DNA from 4 places in the Arthrobacter sp. MDT1-48-3 genome. Region 2 is predicted to be linked to each of the others. Evidence: riboswitches for the same ligand, from Rfam matches in the RefSeq annotation. Region 2 holds a riboswitch; each other region holds the start of a gene.
The links. A riboswitch is a leader RNA that binds a small molecule or an ion and turns the genes downstream of it on or off. The one in region 2 is predicted to bind S-adenosylmethionine.
Positions count from the first base shown of each region.

Region 1: another riboswitch for S-adenosylmethionine. It lies ahead of sfnG (dimethylsulfone monooxygenase SfnG); the one in region 2 lies ahead of ACX80L_RS17570 (ABC transporter substrate-binding protein).
Region 3: another riboswitch for S-adenosylmethionine. It lies ahead of ACX80L_RS07225 (LLM class flavin-dependent oxidoreductase); the one in region 2 lies ahead of ACX80L_RS17570 (ABC transporter substrate-binding protein).
Region 4: another riboswitch for S-adenosylmethionine. It lies ahead of ACX80L_RS05160 (bifunctional o-acetylhomoserine/o-acetylserine sulfhydrylase); the one in region 2 lies ahead of ACX80L_RS17570 (ABC transporter substrate-binding protein).

Region 1 is NZ_JBTNDL010000003.1:297,559-302,246, forward strand. Features, by position in the region: gene ACX80L_RS09100 (hypothetical protein) at 1-244, shown strand, start outside; gene ACX80L_RS09105 (CoA-binding protein) at 276-779, opposite strand; gene ACX80L_RS09110 (O-acetylhomoserine aminocarboxypropyltransferase/cysteine synthase family protein) at 776-2,155, opposite strand; gene sfnG (dimethylsulfone monooxygenase SfnG) at 2,155-3,327, opposite strand; SAM riboswitch class I at 3,321-3,425, opposite strand; gene ACX80L_RS09120 (glycoside hydrolase family 6 protein) at 3,656-4,688, shown strand, end outside.
Region 2 is NZ_JBTNDL010000014.1:47,683-52,370, forward strand. Features, by position in the region: gene ACX80L_RS17565 (ABC transporter permease) at 1-880, opposite strand, end outside; gene ACX80L_RS17570 (ABC transporter substrate-binding protein) at 881-2,542, opposite strand; SAM riboswitch class IV at 2,682-2,810, opposite strand; gene ACX80L_RS17575 (VOC family protein) at 2,960-3,385, opposite strand; gene ACX80L_RS17580 (DUF427 domain-containing protein) at 3,582-4,463, opposite strand; gene ACX80L_RS17585 (pyridoxamine 5'-phosphate oxidase family protein) at 4,590-4,688, opposite strand, start outside.
Region 3 is NZ_JBTNDL010000002.1:511,547-516,234, forward strand. Features, by position in the region: gene ACX80L_RS07220 (NAD(P)H-binding protein) at 66-719, opposite strand; gene ACX80L_RS07225 (LLM class flavin-dependent oxidoreductase) at 913-2,301, opposite strand; SAM riboswitch class IV at 2,337-2,450, opposite strand; gene ACX80L_RS07230 (SDR family oxidoreductase) at 2,665-3,423, opposite strand; gene ACX80L_RS07235 (SpoIIAA family protein) at 3,551-3,928, shown strand; gene ACX80L_RS07240 (GNAT family N-acetyltransferase) at 4,273-4,566, shown strand; gene ACX80L_RS07245 (TetR/AcrR family transcriptional regulator) at 4,617-4,688, opposite strand, start outside.
Region 4 is NZ_JBTNDL010000002.1:39,532-44,219, reverse strand. Features, by position in the region: gene ACX80L_RS05175 (CPBP family intramembrane glutamic endopeptidase) at 1-767, shown strand, start outside; gene ACX80L_RS05170 (DUF1540 domain-containing protein) at 908-1,195, shown strand; gene ACX80L_RS05165 (VOC family protein) at 1,273-1,914, opposite strand; SAM riboswitch class IV at 2,058-2,174, shown strand; gene ACX80L_RS05160 (bifunctional o-acetylhomoserine/o-acetylserine sulfhydrylase) at 2,256-3,575, shown strand; gene metX (homoserine O-acetyltransferase MetX) at 3,582-4,688, shown strand, end outside.

The sequences.
Region 1 (4,688 bases), on a different contig from region 2:
TGAGATGGGGGAGCTCCCCGCCGATCCGGTCCCGGAGGACCTCCCGGTCGGACCGGCTCCGGAGGACGTCCTGCCGGTGGACCTCCCGGTCGGACCGGCTCCGGAGGACGTGCTGCCGGTGGACCCCGTCGGGCCGGCGGACGCTGCAGCGCCGGACAGCTCCGGTGCCGAGGTCGCGGTGCCTGAGGCGGCCGTTCCCGAGGTCGGATCCCGATCAGAGGCGATGTCCAACAGTTCCCGTTGACCGGGATCGAGGCCTGGGAGGGGGCGGCGCCCTACGAGGTGATCTGCCGCTTCGAGGAGATGACGCCGGTGTTGAAGCCCGCCAGGTTGAGCCCGCCGTGGAAGCGTGCGTGCTCGATCTTGATGCAGCGGTCCATCACGACGTTCAGGCCGGCGCCCTGCGCCTCCCGGGCCACGTCCTCGTGCCACGAGCCCAGCTGCAGCCACAGGGTCTTCGCTCCGACGGCGAGCGTCTCCTGCAGCACGGAGGGCAGGTCGTCGTGCTTGCGGAACACGTCGACGACGTCGGGCACCTCCGGGAGGTCCGCGAGCGACGCGTAGGCGGACTGCCCGAGAATCTCCTTGGCCACAGGGTTCACGAAGTACAGGCGGTACGGCGAGGAGGACTGCAGGTAGGTCGCCACGAAGTAGGAGGCCCGGGAGGGCTTGTCCGATGCGCCGACGATCGCCACCGACCGCGCATTCCTCAGCAGACTGAGGCGCTCAGGGGCCGATGGTCCCTCCCAGGTCCGTGCCGGTGCGTCCGTGCCGCTCATGCTCCCACTCCTACTGCCCGCGTTGCCGACGGGTCGTCGTCGTTCTCCCCGGCGGATTCCTGCGGGAGCTCGTCGAACTCCGCGTCGGAGGAATCCACGGCGATGTCGAGGGCCTGGTCCAGGTCCCACAGGATGTCGTCGAGGTCCTCCAGGCCCACAGAGATGCGCACGAGGTCCTCGGGGACGCCCGCCGCCACCAGCTGCTCGGCGGAGAGCTGCTGGTGGGTCGTCGAGCCCGGATGGATCACGAGGGTGCGCGCGTCGCCCACGTTCGCGAGGTGCGAGGCGAGCTGCAGCGACTCGATGAACTTCTGGCCCGCCTTGCGGCCGCCCTTGATGCCGAAGCTGAACACGGAGCCGGGGCCCTGCGGCAGGTACGTCTTCGCACGCTCGTGGTGGACATGGGTGGGAAGACCGGCGTAGTTGACGTACTCGACGCGCGGATCGGCCTGCAGCCATTCCGCGACGGCCTGCGCGTTCTCGAGGTGTTCGTCGAGCCGCTGCGCGAGGGTCTCCACGCCCTGCAGGAGCTGGAACGCCGACGACGGCGACAGCGACGGCCCGATGTCGCGCAACTGCTCCGTGCGGAGCTTCGTCAGGAAGCCGTACTCGCCGAAGTTCGCCCACCACTGGATGTTGCCGTAGGAGGGGACCGGTTCGGTCATCATGGGGAACTTGCCGTTGCCCCAGTCGAACCGGCCGCTCTCCACGATGACGCCGCCCAGGGTGGTGCCGTGCCCGCCGATGAACTTGGTGGCCGAGTGGATCACGATGTCCGCTCCGTGCTCGATGGGCCGCACGAGGTAGGGCGTGCTGAGCGTCGAGTCGACAATGAAGGGGATCCCGGCGTCGTGGGCCACCTTCGCCAGGCCTGCGAGGTCGGCGATCTCACCCGAGGGATTCGCGATGACCTCGGCGTAGACGGCCTTGGTGTTCTCGCGGATGGCGGCCGCGTAGTCCGCGGGGTCGGTCCCGGGGACGAAGGTGGTCTCGATGCCGAAGCGGCGCAGCGTGACGTCGAGTTGGGTGACCGTTCCGCCGTACAGCTGCGATGCGGCCACGACGTGGTCGCCCGCCTGGCAGAGCGCGGCGAAGGTGATGAACTCGGCGCTCATGCCCGACGCCGTCGCCACCGCCCCGATGCCGCCCTCGAGGGAGGCGATGCGCTCCTCGAACGCCGCGACCGTGGGATTGCCGATGCGCGAGTAGATGTTGCCGTACTTCTGCAGCGCGAACAGGTTGGCGGCGTCGTTGGTGTCCTTGAAGACGAAGGACGTCGTCTGGTAGATCGGGACGGCGCGCGCGCCGTGGGTGGCATCGGGAGTGCCGCCGGCGTGGAGTGCGCGCGTACGGAAACCGAAGGAACGTTCTGCCATCAGACACCTGCCTTGCTGGGGACGGCGAGTGTGCCGTCCGGATCGAATTCCACTCCCGCGGCACGGGCGGCGTCGGCCTCGAGTTCACGCACGATGGGGAGGATGTCCGTGCCGAACGCCGCCACCTCCTCCTGGAAGTGGAGGTAGCAGGTGAGCAGGAGGTTCACGCCGATCTTCTTGTACTCCACGATGCGCTCGGCGATCTGCTCGGGCGTGCCGATGAGCTGGGTCTTGAAGCCGTCGTTGTACTGCACGAGGTCCTCGAACGTCGAGTCGGCCCACATGCCCTTGCCGTCCTTCGTGGACGGTCCGGCTTCCTGGACGGCGTTGCGGAATCCCTCGACGGCGGGGCGGTGGGCCTTCTCGACGATCTCGCGGAGCGTGTCGCGGGCCTCCTTCTCGGAGTCGCGGGCGATCACGAAGCCGTTCAGCCCGAAGCGGGGACGGCGGCCGGCCTGCTCGGCGGAGGCCCGGACGCCGGCGATGTTGTCCTTGAAGCCTTCGAGGTCCTTCCCGTTCGAGAAGTACCAGTCCGCCACGCGGCCGGCCGTCGCCTGGGCCGCCGTCGAGTTCCCGCCGAAGAAGATCTCGGGGTGGGGGCGGCCCGGCACGGCAACCGGGGCCGGGCTCAGCGTGAAGTCCTTGATGGTGTAGTACTTGCCGTCCTGGCTGTAGCCCTCCTCCGTCCACAGTCCGCGCAGCACGCGGATGAACTCCTCGGTGCGGACGTAGCGCTCGTCGTGCTCGAGCCAGTCGAGGCCGAAGTTGATGAACTCGTCCTTCAGCCAGCCGGAGACGATGTTGACGGCTGCGCGGCCGTTCGAGATGTGGTCGGCGGTGATGATGTACTTCGCGAGCACCCCGGGGTGCCACATGCCCGGGTGGACGGCGGCGATGACCTTCAGCTTCTCGGTCGCGGCCAGCAGGGCGAGGGAGAAGCTCGTCGCCTCGTGCTGCTTGTCGGCACCGTAGGACGCTGCGTAGCGGGTCTGCGACAGTGCGTATTCGAACCCGGCGTCCTCGGCGATCCGCGCGAGCTTCTTGTTGTAGTCGAAGTCCCAGCTGGTCCGCTGCTCGATGGTCGAGACGACCAGGCCACCGCTGACGTTGGGGACCCAGTAGGCGAATTTCAGAGGGGTGGAAAGGTCGGCGACGCTCATGGTTTCCTCCATCGGTCTGGCAGTAGCACCCTAATGTCGCCGCGGGGACGCGGAGGCCAGGGTTGCTGCGGCGTCAGTGAGCCAGATCTCTCAGCCGCTCGGGATGGTCACGACGAGTGTGACACCAGAGGCGCCGCAGTTCCAAACAATGTGTCTCCGCGTGGAGAAGCCCACCGCAGCAATCAGTGTGCTGGGTACCTTGACAAAGTTCCGGGATCCACCGAAGACTGACCGTGGGAGCGCTTCCATGGGGATGAGCGGCGTCTCCCGCTCGGGCTACTCCGCCCGATACCCATCGACATGAGGAGCAATGATGCTCAGCATTTCCAGAACGTGCGCCATGACCCTGGCCCTGGCCGGGGTCCTCGCGTCCACCGCATTCTCCGCATTGCCCGCCGTGGCCCAGGGCCAGAAGAGTGGGCCGGACCGTCCGGACGGAACGACGGCCACCGGGTTCTACATCCCGGAGAAGAGCCACTACCACGAGGCCCACCGGCAGATCGCCGACCTGCGAGCCTCGGGTGATCGTGCCACCGCCGACCGCCTTGGTGCCATGGTCTCGACGCCGCAGGCCGTCTGGGTCACCGGGAGCGATCCGAAGGCCGTCACCCAGCAGGTGCGCAACACGACGCACCGCGCCGCGGGCAAGGGGCAGGTCCCCGTGCTGGCGGCCTACAACCTGCCGTTCCGCGACTGCTCGCAGTACTCCGCCGGTGGCGCGACCGACGTCGCCGGCTACAAGGCCTGGATCGACGCGCTCGCCGCCGGGATCCAGGACAGGGCGGCGATGGTGATCCTCGAACCGGACGGCCTCGGCATCATCCCCTGGTACCGCGGGCTCGACGGCGCCCTCGAGTGGTGCCAGCCGGCAGAGGCGGACGCCGCGAGCGCTGCAGCGGAACGCTTCGAGATGCTCAACTACGCGGTGGACCGCCTCAAGGCACTGCCCGACACCAAGGTCTACCTCGACGGCACCCACAGCGCCTGGCTCGGTACGGGCGAGATCTCGAGCCGGCTCGTGAAGGCCGGCGTACAGAAGGCCGACGGCTTCTTCCTCAACGTCTCCAACTACGAGCTCACCGAGCGGCAGCTGAAGTTCGGCAGCTGGGTGTCGCAGTGCATCCACTACGCCACCGAGATCGACCCCGGGGCCTACGGATCCTGCGCCAGCCAGTACTACCCGGCCTCGCCGGCCGATTTCTCCACCTGGGGGCTGACGGACGCGTGGTACGCGCAGCATGTCGCCGGTGCTCCGAACGCACCGTCGTCGGACGAGCTCGCACACTTCGTGATCGACACGAGCCGCAACGGACGGGGCCCCTGGGTCCCGTCGGGCGCCTACCCGGATCCCCAGGTCTGGTGCAATCCTCCGG
Region 2 (4,688 bases):
GGTTGACCACCACGTACACCGCGGCGGAGAGCAGCACGATGCCGATGATGACGGGGAGGTCCTTGTTGTAGACGGAGGCCAGTGTCAGCGAACCGATGCCCTGCCGGCTGAACAGGGTCTCGACGATCACCGATCCGCCGAGGAGCGCGGCGACGACGAATCCTGACATCGTCATCACCGGGATGGCGGCATGCCGGAGTGCGTGCCGCACACGCACCGGGAGGTCGCGCATCCCGCGGGACCTCGCCGTGAGGATGAAGGGTTGCTCCAGGACGTCCTCGAGTTCGTTGCGGAGGACCTGCGAGAGCGCCCCGAAGACGGCGAGGCCCAGCGTGAACGCCGGCAGGACCAGTGCCGCCACGCCCTGATTGCCACCGATCGGGAACCAGCGCAGAGAGAACGAGAAGACGATCAGCAGGGCGAACCCGATGATGAAGGTCGGTGTCGCGGCGAGGACCACTTCGACGCCGGAGACGATCGACCGGATCCAGTTCGCCCGCTGCGCGGACAGGACGGCGACGGCGAGGGTCAGCGGGAGGGCGACGGCGACGGCGGCTGCCGCGAGGGCCGCCGTCGCGCCGATCTGCTGGCCGATGGCATCCGTGACGGGCAGCCGGAGCCGGTAGGACTGGCCCAGGTCACCCTGCAGCAGGTTGCCGAGGTAGCTGCCGTACTGCACGATGAACGGCTGGTCGAGGAGGTAGTCGCTGCGGACCTGGGCGAGGGTCTCGGCCGTGGGCCGCGCGTCCGGACCGCCGAGGATCAGCAGAGCGGTGTCGCCCGGGATCAGGTAGACCGCGAGGAAGGTCAGCGTTGCCGCGCCCCAGAGCACGCCGATGCCGACCAGCAGGCGCGTGAGGATGCGTCGGAGGATCGGCACCTACTCCGCCTTCCACGCGTAGGTCAGGACGGGCACGGGGTGGGACGTGTCGACGGCGACATCATGGACCGTCTTGGCGTACGCGAACTGGCTCGGATTCTCGTAGAGGGGCACGCCGGGCACGATCTCGAGCAGCCGGTGCTGCGCCTTCGAGTACGCTTCCTCAGCCTCCGGTCCGTCGTCGGACCCGCGGGCCGTCAGGAGCAGTTCGTCCAGCGCCGGATCGTCGACGTAGGACGAGTTCTGGCCGATCCGTTCGCCGGTGATCTCCGAGGAGTGGTACCGGATGAACAGGACGTCGGTGGTGTTGGTGTGCCACACGCCGGCCAGCGCGTCGTAGTCACCGGCGTAGCGCAATTCGCTGAGCTGCGCCTGCGGCAGCTGGATGATCTGGAGGTCGAAGCCGACCTTGCGGGCCTCGCCCTGCAGTTGGACCAGCAGGGGACTCGGCGTCGAGCTCTCCACCGTCGGTACCTCGACGACCAGCCGTCGGCCGTCCTTCGTGCGGAAGCCCTCGCCGTCGCGCTCGGACCAGCCTGCGTCGTCGAGCAGCTGGTTCGCGCGCTCGGGATCGTGGGTGAGCGTCCCCTCGACGGTCGGGTCGTAGTACTTGCTCTCCTTCGAGAGGAACCCGTCGATCGGCGTGTAGGTGCCGAAGCCCAGGCTCTCGGTGACCGCAGCGGTGTCCACGGCGGCGGCGAAGGCCTGGCGGACGGCGAGGTCGTCGAACGGCGCGCGGCTGAGGTTGAAGCTCAGCACGTAGGGGCTGCCGGTGCGGGGGAGGTTCTCGTAGGTGAAGTTCGGGTCTGCCTGGACAGCCGCCGCGTTCTGGGGCGCGAGGTTCTCGGTCAGGTCGTACTGCCCGGAGACGAGGGACTGGTGCCGGATCACCGGCTCGCCGACGAGGGTCACCTCGATGCCGTCGAGATATGCCTCGCCGTCACCCTCGAGCCACTCCGGCGCCCAGTCGTAGCCCTCGCGCTTCGTGTAGGTGATGCTCTGGCCCGGCTGGTAGTCCGCGACGGTGAAGGGGCCGGTCCCGATCGGCTGCTGGCACAGGGTCTCGGGAGCCTCCGCGATGGCCTTGCCCGAGTTCATCCCGAGCCAGGATTGCGCGAGGGTGTAGAGGAACGGGGTGTAGGGGTATTCGAGGTGGGCCTCGAAGGTGTACTCGTCCAGGACCGTGCCGTCCACGTAGGGGGCGATGTACGCGGCGGCGAGCGGTGACTTCGTCGCGGGGTCCCGCATGTGCTCGAAGTTCTGGCCGAGGACCTCCGCGTTCCACGGCGAGCCGTCGCTGAAGGTGACGCCCTCCTTGAGGTGGAAGGTGTAGGTCCTGCCGTCCTCCGAGATGTCCCATGATTCCGCGAGGTAGGGCGCGATGTCCCCGTTCTCGTCCAGCGTCACCACGTTGTCGTAGATCAGGCGTCCCAGGAACTGCTGCTGGGTCGCCGAGATGCCGTGGCCGTCGAGGCACCCCGGTTCGGCCGAGATCGACACGTCCAGGACCCCTCCGGACACGGGCTCACCGGCCGCCTCCGAGGTGGAGGCCGCCGGCCCGGCGCAGCCACTGACAAGGGCCACCAGGGCGACGGCCGATAACGTGGTGAGCCGGCGGACCGGCCGGTGATTCCGGGCAGGGGGAATTACGGATGCATTCATGGAGAATTCCTCTGAGGGGTCCGGTGCCGCGCACGGCGGAATTCACCGGAAAAGGGGAGAAAGGAGCAACAGGATGCGCTGGACGCGCAGGGCCTGCTAAGGGAGGGGGAGGGCGTTACAGCTCACGGGAGTGCCTTTCGGTGTGCTCTTGCCCGCGCCGGACGGGCACTCACGTGCCATGGCGAAGGCCGCTTCGTCATCCGAACCACCCAGGAACATGGGGTTGGTGTGCGGTCCAGTCGGAGCTTTCCGACCGCATCTCTTGAAGCTGGATTCAATATAGGCAGGGAGACGGGCGGTCCTGCGAATAAGAAGAAATATGACCGGGACCTGCGATACCCGCGCAGTGTCCCGTCGAATACCTGGCGGACAGGGAATACGACAGCAGGGGAGCCGGTGCCGCACCTGATTCCGGCATCAGCCGATGACGACGCCCCCGTCGTCGTCGATCCGCCAGCCGGGGTTGAAGGCGATCTCCCAGACGACATCGTTCGGATCCCGGACCAGGGCGTGGAAGATGCCCCCGAAGGAGCCGTCGCGGGGCTCCTTGAGGATGGTCCCGCCGGCGTCCGCCATCCTGGCCACCAGCCGGCGGACCTCGTCGGGGCTGCCGACATTGTGCGACAGCGTCATCCCGGACGGTACGGGCGCCGCAGCGAGCCCGACGTCCTGCGCGAACTTGTCGGAGCGGAACAGCCCCAGGAGCAGACCGGGCGCCACCCGGTAGAAGATGATCTCCTCCGGGACGTCGAGCGCAGGGGACCAGCCCAATCCGCTGTAGAACGATCGCGCGGCGTCGAGGTCGCGGGTGGCGACCGTGACGAAGTGCAGTTGCTGGTCCATGGCGCGAGCATAGTCGGCACGGCCGGTGCCTTGGGCCTTCCCGGACAGGACCGGGGGGTGCGGAGACCCTTGACGCCGCGGCAGGCCTGAGACCGCGACGGTCCTCGGCGGGGAAGCCCACGTCACCCCGGGTGCTCAGGTCACCGCCGACGCGACGTGCCGACGTCGATCACCGCCCGTGACACGACCACCGATATCACGACCACGGGGTGAGGGCACGTTCCTGCTGCTCGCCGTCGATGACGAGATCGAGCCGCTCGTCGAGGAACGCGACGTAGCCCTGCACCTCGGCCGCGTCACTCAGGGGGTGTTCGTACTGCCACGCGATGTCATCCACCCTCCTGTCTCCCACCATCGCGGAGTACCAGGTCGCGTAGCCCTTGTACGAGCACATGGACCGTGTCGAGCTGGGCTCGAGCGGCGCCACGACGTCCTCGACCGGAAGGTAGTACCGGGCGGGCAGGGTCGTCTCGAACAGCATCCGCGCCCGGGTGGTGTCGGCGAGGATGTGTCCGTCGAGCATCAGCTGCACGTGTCGGGAGGTGCCTCGGATGTCGATGCGGCCGTACGGGTCGTGCGGATGGCTGATGATCTCGTCGTCCTCCTCGAACCAGCTGTCGAAGTCGGCGAATGCGAGGATCACGTAGTCGTCGAGGCCGGGGTCGCGTGCGCGGAATCCGGACGCGACGGCCTCCGTTCCAGCGACGCGTATCCCGACCGGCTCGCCCGCGGTCGTGCGCACGTCGAAGGGGATACGCGGGTCGAACACGGGAATCGTCGACAGGTCGGGCAGCATGAATCCGACCGGACCGTTCTCGGGTGGCGGTGGGGTGCGGGGCGAGATCTCGGCGCGGATGTCCTGGTACGGGACGGCGTACCCGGGCACGACCCTGCGCGGCTCCCACACGAGCATCGCGTGCGTCGTGTCCACGACAGTCTGTCCGCCGAGCGTGGCGCGGACGCGCTTCGCGGTCGGCTCGTATCTCAGCTTCTGGAGCAGTTGCCCCATCACGTCCCGCATGAGCACGCCGGTCGCATCGGTGTCGTGGTTGGCCGGGGATACGGGAGGGCTCGACATGCACTCACGGTAGACCTGCGTCGCCGCTGCCGATAGAGGCCGATGGCGGCGGCCGCAGCAGGCGCACCGGGACCGAGCACGGCCGATCGGGTGAGCGTCGGACAGGCTGCCCGTACCCGACAGCGACTAGTGGGTGGTGTGCAGGCGGCGCCCGCGCACATGTGCGGGCGTCAGGGCGAAGAACAGGTCGCGCAGGCCGGGCGCCCACGGCTCCTCGGCTGCTGT
Region 3 (4,688 bases), on a different contig from region 2:
GCACAGGAATACCCTGCGGACGGCGCGCTCACCCCGCGGGCCGTCCGCATAGTGCCGGCACAGTCCTAGAGAGCAGCCTCGATGGCGTCCGCGATCGGCGTCTCGCCGCTGTTGAACTGGATGGTCTTGTCCACCGTGCCGAGGTTGCCGAGGACGACTGCGGCAACATGCGCAACGTCCTCACGCGGCACTGAATCCTGCTGCGGCTTGTCCGAGACCTCGATCTTCCCCGTACCAGGATCGGTGGTGAGGGCACCGGGGCCCAGGATCGTCCAGGCGAGTTCGGAGTTGCGCAGGTGCTCGTCCGCAGCAGCCTTCGCCTCCGCATAGTGGAAGAACCCGTTGTCCTCGGGCACACCGTGATTCTTGCTCGCGCCGAGGTAGGACACCATGACGTACCGTCCGACCGAGGCTTCCTGTGCTGCATCCATCGAACGGATTGCTGCATCCCGGTCCACGGCGTACGTGGCCTCGGGGCTGCTGCCACCGGCACCGGCAGACCACACGACGGCGTCGTGCCCGCGGAAGACGTCGGCCATCTGCGCCACCGACAGCTCGGACACGTCGGCCACCACGGGCGTGCCGCCCGCCTGCTCGACGTCGGAAGCATGGTCCTGGGTGCGGAAGATCGAACTGACCTGATGACCCTGGCCCGTGAGGATCTTCGTGAGGTGCAGCGCTACTTTTCCGTGCCCACCGATGATGGCTACGCGTGACATGGGAACTCCTTCTGGTCGTCGGATGTCTTGGTTCCGACGCTAGTCCCCGGTTGTGGGGGCTGGCCACCCATACGAAAGTGTTCAGCCCCCAGCGCACGCCTATTCCCGCATGCCGGTCGAAATGCCGGGCAGATGCCGGCCCAGCTTGTACTCAGTCAAAGAACGAACCCCGACGGCGCGGTTACGCAGTGCGTCAGGGACGGACGGGCTGAAGGCGGAAGCTCGCGCCGCGGTGCTCCTCAGGCAACCGGTCGCCCTTGCCGAACAGCTTCTGGCGCAGCGTCCCCTCGGCATATTCCGTCGGATACGCTCCGCGCTTCTGCAGCTCCGGGACCACATGCGTGATGACGTCCTCGAAGGATCCGGGTGTGATCGCGTATGCGAGGTTGAATCCGTCCACGTCGGTCTCCTCCACCCACGCCTGGAGCTCGTCCGCGACCTGCTTGCCCGACCCCACGATCCGCGGACCCAGTCCACCGATTCCCGCCCACTCGGCGATGTCCCGCACGGTCCACGGCGCGCCGTCGTCGTTCACCTTCTGGAAGGTGGCCACAGCGGAGTGGATGGCGTTCGACTTCACGGCGCCGAGCGGTTCGTCGGGGCCGTAGACGGACAGGTCCACACCGAACCAGCCGGAGACGAGCACGAGCGCTCCCTCGTAGCTGACGTACTTCTGGTATTCGGCGTGCTTCGCCTTGGCCTTCTCCTCCGTCTCGTCCGTGATCACGGTGAGCAGCGTGTAGATCCGCACCGAGTAGCGGTCGCGACCCTCGGCCTCGACGGCGTCGCGGATCTTCTTCACCACGTCCTTCAGGATCTCCTTGGTCGGTGCACCCACGAAGACCGCCTCGGCGTTGCCCGCCGCGAAGGCGATCCCTCGCGAGGACGCTCCGGCCTGGAAGATGACGGGGGTGCGCTGCGGCGAGGGCTCGCTGAGGTGGATGCCCGGGACGGTGAAGTAGGTGCCGTCGTGGTTGATGTCGTGCACCTTGGCCGGGTCCGTGAAGACACCGGTTTCGCGGTCACGCACGACGGCGTCGTCCTCCCAGGATCCCTCGAGCAGCTTGTAGAGGACCTCGAGGTATTCATCCGCGTGGTTGTAGCGCTCGTCGTGCTCGAGCTGGTCCTCGTTGCCCATGTTGCGCGCAGCGGAGGGCAGGTAGCCGGTCACCACGTTCCAGCCGACCCTGCCGTTGGTGAGGTGGTCCAGCGTGGAGAGCCTGCGCGCGAACGGATACGGGTGCTCGTAGGCGGTGCCGGCGGTGACGCCGAACCCGAGGTGTTCGGTGACGAGTGCCATGGCGGACACGAGCAGGAACGGATCGTTGACCGGGGTCTGCGTACCCTGCCGCAGGGTCGCTTCGTTGGATCCGCCGTAGACGTCGTAGGTGCCGAGGACGTCGGCGATGAAGATGCCGTCGAACAGGCCCTTCTCCAGCGTCTTCGCCAGATCGGCCCAGTAGCGCAGGTCCTTGTAGCGCCACGACTGGTCCTCCGGATGGCGCCAGAGACCGGGTGACTGGTGGCCCACGCAGTTCATGTCGAAGGCGTTGAAGCGGATACGGCGCGGTGATACGGGCATGGGAGGTCCTCACGTCGGGGCACTGCCGTGGGGAAGCGCCATACTTGCCCGGCTGGTGCAGCCCGGGCCGAATCCTCACCTGGGGCACCCCACTACAGCGAGAGGGTTGCCGTCCAACAAACCAGGGTTTTGCGTTGGAACTCTTGATTCTGCTGACGAGCGTAGAGGCCCGCCTGCATCACCGTCCAGACGCACCTGTCACAGAGCGTCACGATCAGCATGCCTTCCCTGGCGCACGGTGGAACCCGGCGCCGGAACCGTGCGTCGTCGTTTCATCAGGGTGGGCCTCGCACAGCTGTCCTCGGTCCCGGATCGCGGTCCCTGGCTCGACGCTCGAAACCCGCGATCTCACGCGGCGCGATGTCAGCGCAAGTAGGACGCCCCGTTGGCATCCACGACGGTGCCGCTGACCCACAGCGGCGCATCGGTGGCGAGCCAGGCCACGGCCTGCGCCACCTCCTCCGGGGTCGCCACGCGATCGAACGGACTCTGGGCACGCACGGCATCTCCCCCGGGGCCGTCGAGCACAGTCCGTCCCATGTCCGTCTCGACGAAGCCGGGCGCCACCGCTGCAGCGAGGATGCCGTGCGGCGCAAGCGCGACGGCGAGGGACTGCGTCATCGAGTGCAGGGCCGCCTTGCTCGCACCGTAGGCCGGCGTGGCGGGCTCACCCCGGTAGGCGCCTCGAGATCCGACACTGATGAGCCGTCCGCCGTTCGGCCCCGACGGCCGGTCGAGCAGCCGGCGCGCCACCAGCCAGGCCAGGTTCGCCGGCCCCACCAGATTGACGTCGAGCGTCCGCCGCCATGCTCGCTGCCAGTCCTCGAAGGACACCGTGTCGACAGGATGCGCCTCGAAGATGCCCGCATTGTTCACGAGCACATCGATCCCGCCGAGGTCCCGGGTGGCAGCATCGACGAGCTGCCGGCACGCCTCGGGATCGGCGACGTCCCCGATCGCGACGGCGTGTCCCGTACCCGGCAACGCCTCCCGGACGGCCTCGGCGGCCTGCAGATCGCGACCGGCGTGCACGCATACGCGATGTCCCCTGCCGGCGAGCTCGTGCGCGATCGCCGCACCGATACCGCGACTTGCTCCCGTCACCAGAATGCTCAGTGTCATGAACGAGACGCTACCCGCTGCCTAGGGGCCCGGAACGAGAACCATACCGTGGACGCGCAGCCGACTTCGGGGGTGCACCTTGCTACGCTGACACACCATTGCCCCTGTTCCTCCGGTAAGGACCACGATGGACCCATTCAGCGCCCACCTCGACAAGGGGATCCTGTGGCTGCGGTGGAGGCGCGGTGTCGAGATCACCCATCCTCACGCTGTCGCCGCCGCTCGCGCCCTGGCCGAGTTCCACGGCCCGGCAACACTGCCGCTGCTGGTGCACATGCACGGCATCACCGGCATCACCCCCGAGGCACGCGTCGGCATGGCCGCCTACCGCGGCTTCTCGAGAGTGGCACTCGTGGGTGAGGACGCCGTCGACGAGGTGATGTCCGGCTTCTCCCACCGCTCCCCCACCGACACGCGCTTCTTCACCTCCGAGGCGGAAGCGGTCGCCTGGCTGCTCAACGGAAGCTCCGTCCGGCAGGGTCTCACGCCGGCCCCACGCGACTAGGACACGACGGGCGCGCAGCGCCACGGCACGCCGGCCCCACGCGACCAGGACACGACGGGCGCGCAGCGCCACGGCACGCCGGCCCCACGCGACCAGGACACGACGGGCGCGCAGCGCCACGGCACGCCGGCCCCACGCGACTAGGACACGACGGGCGCGCAGCGCCACGGCACGACGACGCACCGGATCCGCGGCACGACGGCGTCCGGATCCGTCGCAGGACATCCTTCCCACATCGCGGAACGGCAGCCATGGACAGCAGTGTCGCGCGCGTGCTGCGCCGGGCGGCACAACGCACCCCTGGGCGTTGACCGCCCTGCAGGCCGGGTGCCACAGTGACAAACATGAGTACCGGAAACAACGAGATCCAGGTCAGCAACAACGAGGACGAGAGCCGCTACACGGCGAGCCTCGACGGGGAACCGGCGGGCGTCGCCGTCTACGAACGCTCCGGCGACACCATCGTCTTCACGCACACTGTCGTGGACGAGGACGTCGAGGGCCACGGAGTGGGCAGCACCCTGGTCCGGTACGCGCTCGACGACGCCCGCACCCAGCACCTCACGGTGGTGCCGAGGTGCGAGTTCGTCGCGGCCTTCATCGCCGACCATCCCGAGTACCAGGACCTCGTCGGCTGACCCCCCGGAGCTTCCGTCCGTCCCGGCGTGCGCAGGCGGGTTCTCCCGGACTAGGCCGCACCTCGGACCTCATGGCCCAGCGCCACATCGATCAGCACCTCGGCCGCCTGCCGCGCCTGGAC
Region 4 (4,688 bases), on a different contig from region 2:
GTGCCGTCCACCCGGAGCCACCCGTCCCGAGGCGCCGCATCACCGCCGAGCTGCTCATCGTCTTCGGCCTGTCCCTCGGACAGTCCGGTGTGTACGCGATCGTGAGCCTGGCCGAGAAGCTGACGCGCGGCCCCCTCGCCGCGCAGACCACCACGCTGAACCCGGTGCTCGACGACCGGCAGTACTTCGACCTCACCTACCAGCTGCTGGGAATCTTCTTCGCCCTGGTGCCGGTGGCCCTGGTCCTGTTCCTGCTCAGTGGCCACGGGGTCTCGGCGTTCCGGCGCCTCGGCCTCACGTTCGAGAGGCCCCTGCGGACCATGGGGTTCGGGATCGGCCTGGCGGCGGTCATCGGTATCGGCACGCTCGGGGTCTATGCCGGCGGCCGCGCGCTCGGCATCACCACCGCGCTGGTGCCCGCCGCGCTCGACACCTACTGGTGGACGATCCCCGTGCTCATCCTCTCGGCGGTCCGGCACGCCGTGCTCGAGGAGGTCATCGTGGTGGGGTACCTGTTCCTCCGGCTGCGGGAGCTCGGCTGGTCGACCCCGGCCATCGTCCTCACGAGCGCCCTCGTGAGGGGCAGCTACCACCTGTACCAGGGGTTCGGGCCCTTCCTCGGCAACGTGCTCATGGGCCTGCTGTTCGCCTGGTTCTACACGCGCAGCCGTCGGGTGATGCCGCTCGTCCTGGCACACGCGCTCATCGACATCACGGGTTTCGTCGGATTCACCCTGCTCGGTCCCGCCATCGGGATCGGCGGGTGACCGCCTGAGCGAAGCCTTACCTTCGGTCATTGCGCACGCCGATCATGACTAAATTATCCGGTGGACGCGGTGTTACCGTGAGTCCGTTCAGCGAAGCGGCGGCCCCGATCGGGGCCTCACCGGACCAGCCAGGAGGAATCATGAGCGTCGTCACCAGTGTCTCTGAATGCAGCGTCCACAACTGCTCCTTCAACCACGACGGCTGCACCGCCGTCGCCATCACCGTGTCGGGCAGCGAGGAACACGCGTCCTGCGCCACGTTCATCGACACGTCCATCAGCGGCGGACTGCCCAAGATGCTCGCGCACGTCGGAGCGTGCCAGCGATCCGAGTGCAGCTACAACCACGACCTGCTGTGCAGCGCCCCGGCCGTCAAGGTGGGCCCCGGCGCCGAGGCCGCGGACTGCCTGACCTACACCCACGCCTGATCACTCCTCACCACAGCAGCGACACAGCAGAAGGGACCGGACATCATGTCCGGTCCCTTCTGCGTCCGCGGCGGAGGTCAGATCTCGATGCGGCCGTCGGCGGTCTCGAAGGTCACGGACATGATGCCCGGGGTGCCGTTGGGTGCGATCCACTGGACCTGGACGCCGTCGAGGGTCTCCTCGACCTCCGTGCCGAGCCATTCCGTGACGCGCTCGGACGAGCCGGCGATCGTGAGGCAGTCCAGCTTGACCGTCGCAGGACGGGCCTTCGACGGGTGCAGGGACTCGGTGCCCTCGTCCCAGCGGAGCAGATAGGGCACCTGCGGATCCGCGATGAGGCCCTTGATGCCGATCTGCTGCCAGGTCAGCTCCTGGCCGTCCGGGAACTTGCGGTTGCCGGGAACCGCACCGCGGCCGAGCCGCTCCTCGAAGGGTCCCAGGTCGTCGACGGCGACGCACCAGCCCATCCAGCCTCCACCGGCCTCGGAACGCGCCCGCACGGCCTGGCCGAACGGCGCCTTGTCCGACGCGGGGTGGTTGAGGACCTCGACGACCTCCAGGTACTGGCCGTTGACCAGCGGGAAGATCATGTTGCGGGTGCCGAAGCGGGGGTGCACACCGCCCTTCACCGGTTCCATGCCGAGCCTGGCCGAGATCCGGTCGGCGGTCGCAGCAAGTCCATCGGGTTCGCAGGCATAAGAGACGTGGTCCAGGCGCATGCCGATATTTTGGCACTAAGTGATCTGCGTCTCGACTAAGGCTTGCCTTACCCGTTCGACCGACCGCCGAAGGGGGTGAGCCGCTCCTTCACGGAGGGTCACACGGGTTGCCGGATACGCCCCGATGGGCTTTCATGAATGCAGGTCATGAGTGCCAGCACGAAGCCCCGGCTTGCTGGCCGGCAACCCTCCAACCGCGGTGGGGTGCCCCGGGTGAAGACCAGGTTCGGCGCCACACCGGCGTCGTGCAAGCGCGGGCTCCTGCGGGCCCGGTCTCCTGGAACGGCGTCCACCGACGGGAGCATCGGAACCCGGCGGAGCCCCTTCCTACAGGGAGCACCATGTCCGACGATTGGTCCTTCGAGACACGCCAGATCCACGCCGGCCAGGTGCCGGACACCGCCACGGGAGCGCGTGCGCTGCCCATCTACCAAACGTCGTCATTCGTCTTCCCGAGTGCCGAGAGCGCCGCGAACCGGTTCTCACTGACGGAACTCGCGCCCATCTACACGCGCATCGGCAATCCCACGCAGGAAGCGGTGGAGACGCGGATCGCGAGCCTCGAGGGCGGCGTCGGCGCGCTGCTCCTGGCCTCCGGCCAGGCGGCGGAGACCTTCGCGGTGCTGAACATCGCCGAGGCGGGTGACCACATCGTGGCGAGCCCGAGCCTCTACGGCGGCACGTACAACCTCTTCAAGCACACGCTGAAGAGGTTCGGTATCGAGACGACCTTCGTCGAGGACCCTGACGACCTCGAGCAGTGGCGCGACGCCGTCCGGCCGAACACCAAGCTCTTCTTCGGGGAAGTCGTGTCCAACCCCCGGCAGGACGTCCTCGACATCGAGGGCATCAGCGCGGTCGCGCACGAGAGCGGGATCCCCCTGATCGTGGACAACACGCTGTCCACGCCGTACCTGATCCGGCCCATCGAGTGGGGTGCGGACATCGTGGTGCACTCCGCGACGAAGTACCTCGGGGGGCATGGCAATGCCATCGCCGGCGTCATCGTCGATTCGGGGAACTTCGACTTCGCCCAGTACCCCGAGCGCTTCCCGGGCTTCAACACCCCGGACGAGAGCTACCACGGACTCGTCTACGCACGGGACCTCGGTGTCGGCAGCGCCCTCGGCGCCAACCTCGCCTACATCCTCAAGGCCCGCGTCCAGTTGCTGCGCGACCTCGGCTCGTCCGTGTCGCCGTTCAACGCCTTCCTCATCGCGCAGGGTCTGGAGACCCTCAGCCTGCGCGTGGAGCGCCACGTGCAGAACGCCCAGGCCGTCGCCGAGTGGCTCGAGGGGCACGACGACGTCGAGCGCGTCTCCTATGCGGGCCTCGCCTCGAGTCCCTGGTACGAGCGCGGCAGGAAGTACGGGCGGAACAACGGCACGGGCGCGATCGTCAGCTTCGACATCGTCGGGGGACTCGAGGCCGGCAAGCGCTTCGTCGACGGGCTGGAACTCCACTCGCACGTCGCGAACGTGGGCGATGTGCGCTCGCTCGTGATCCACCCGGCGTCCACGACCCACAGCCAGCTGGGGGCGGAGGCGCAGCTGACCGCCGGAGTGCGCCCGGGCCTCGTGCGCCTCTCCGTGGGCCTCGAGAACATCACCGACATCCTCGCCGACCTCGACGCGGGCTTCCGCGCCGCCAAAGGAGCCTAGCCCTTCGTGACGACCTACCCTCCTGCTCCGCTGCACCCCGGGATCGACGGCGCACGCCCTCCGGGGGACGGGCTCCTGCGCATCGCGCCGATCGGTCCGCTGGCCCTGGAGACGGGCGGCACGCTGCCGGACGTGCAGCTCGCCTTCGAGACCTGGGGCCGGCTGAACCGGGACGGGTCGAACGCCGTGCTCGTGCAGCATGCCCTGACCGGCAGCTCGCACGCGGCACGCGGCGACTCGGAGGAGGAGGGCTGGTGGGATTCGCTCGTGGGTCCCGGCCGCACGGTGGACACCGACCGGTACTTCGTGGTGTCGATCAACATGCTGGGAGGCTGCTACGGCTCGACGGGGCCGGCCAGCCTCGCGCCCGACGGGACGCCGTGGGGCTCGCGCTTCCCCCTGATCACCATCCGGGACTCCGTCCGGGCCGAGGCCCTGCTGGCCGACCGGCTCGGCATCGGCCGGTGGCACTCGGTCCTCGGCGGCTCGATGGGCGGGGCGCGCGCCCTCGAATGGGCACTCATGTATCCGCAGCGCGTTCAGCGGTGCGCCGTCATCGCCTGCACCGCCGCCAGTTCGGCCGAACAGATAGCGTTCGCCCAGGCCCAGGTGCAGGCGATCCGGCTCGATCCCGCCTACCGCCGCGGCGACTACTACGACGGTGCCCGTCCGGAGGCGGGCCTCGGCATCGCCCGGCGGATCGCGCACATCACCTACCGCTCGGAACACGAGCTGGAAGCGCGCTTCGGTCGCGCGGAGCAGGACACCGAACAGCCGTTCGGCGCCGTCCTGCCCGCCGACCGCGGTCGCTACCAGGTGGAGAGCTACCTCGACCACCAGGCGGACAAGCTCGTGGGCCGGTTCGACGCCAACAGCTACGTGATCCTGACCGAGGCGCTGATGAGCCACGACGCGGCGCGCGACCGCGGTACGCTCGACGACGCCCTGGGGACCGCGACGGCGGAGTTCTTCGTCGCGGCCGTGGACTCGGACCGGCTGTACTACCCCGTGCAGTCGAGGCGCCTGGCCGCCGGGCTGCCGGGCGAGGTGCCCGTCCACATGATCTCCTCACCGGTGGGCCACGACGCCTTCCTGACGCAGATCCACCAGCTC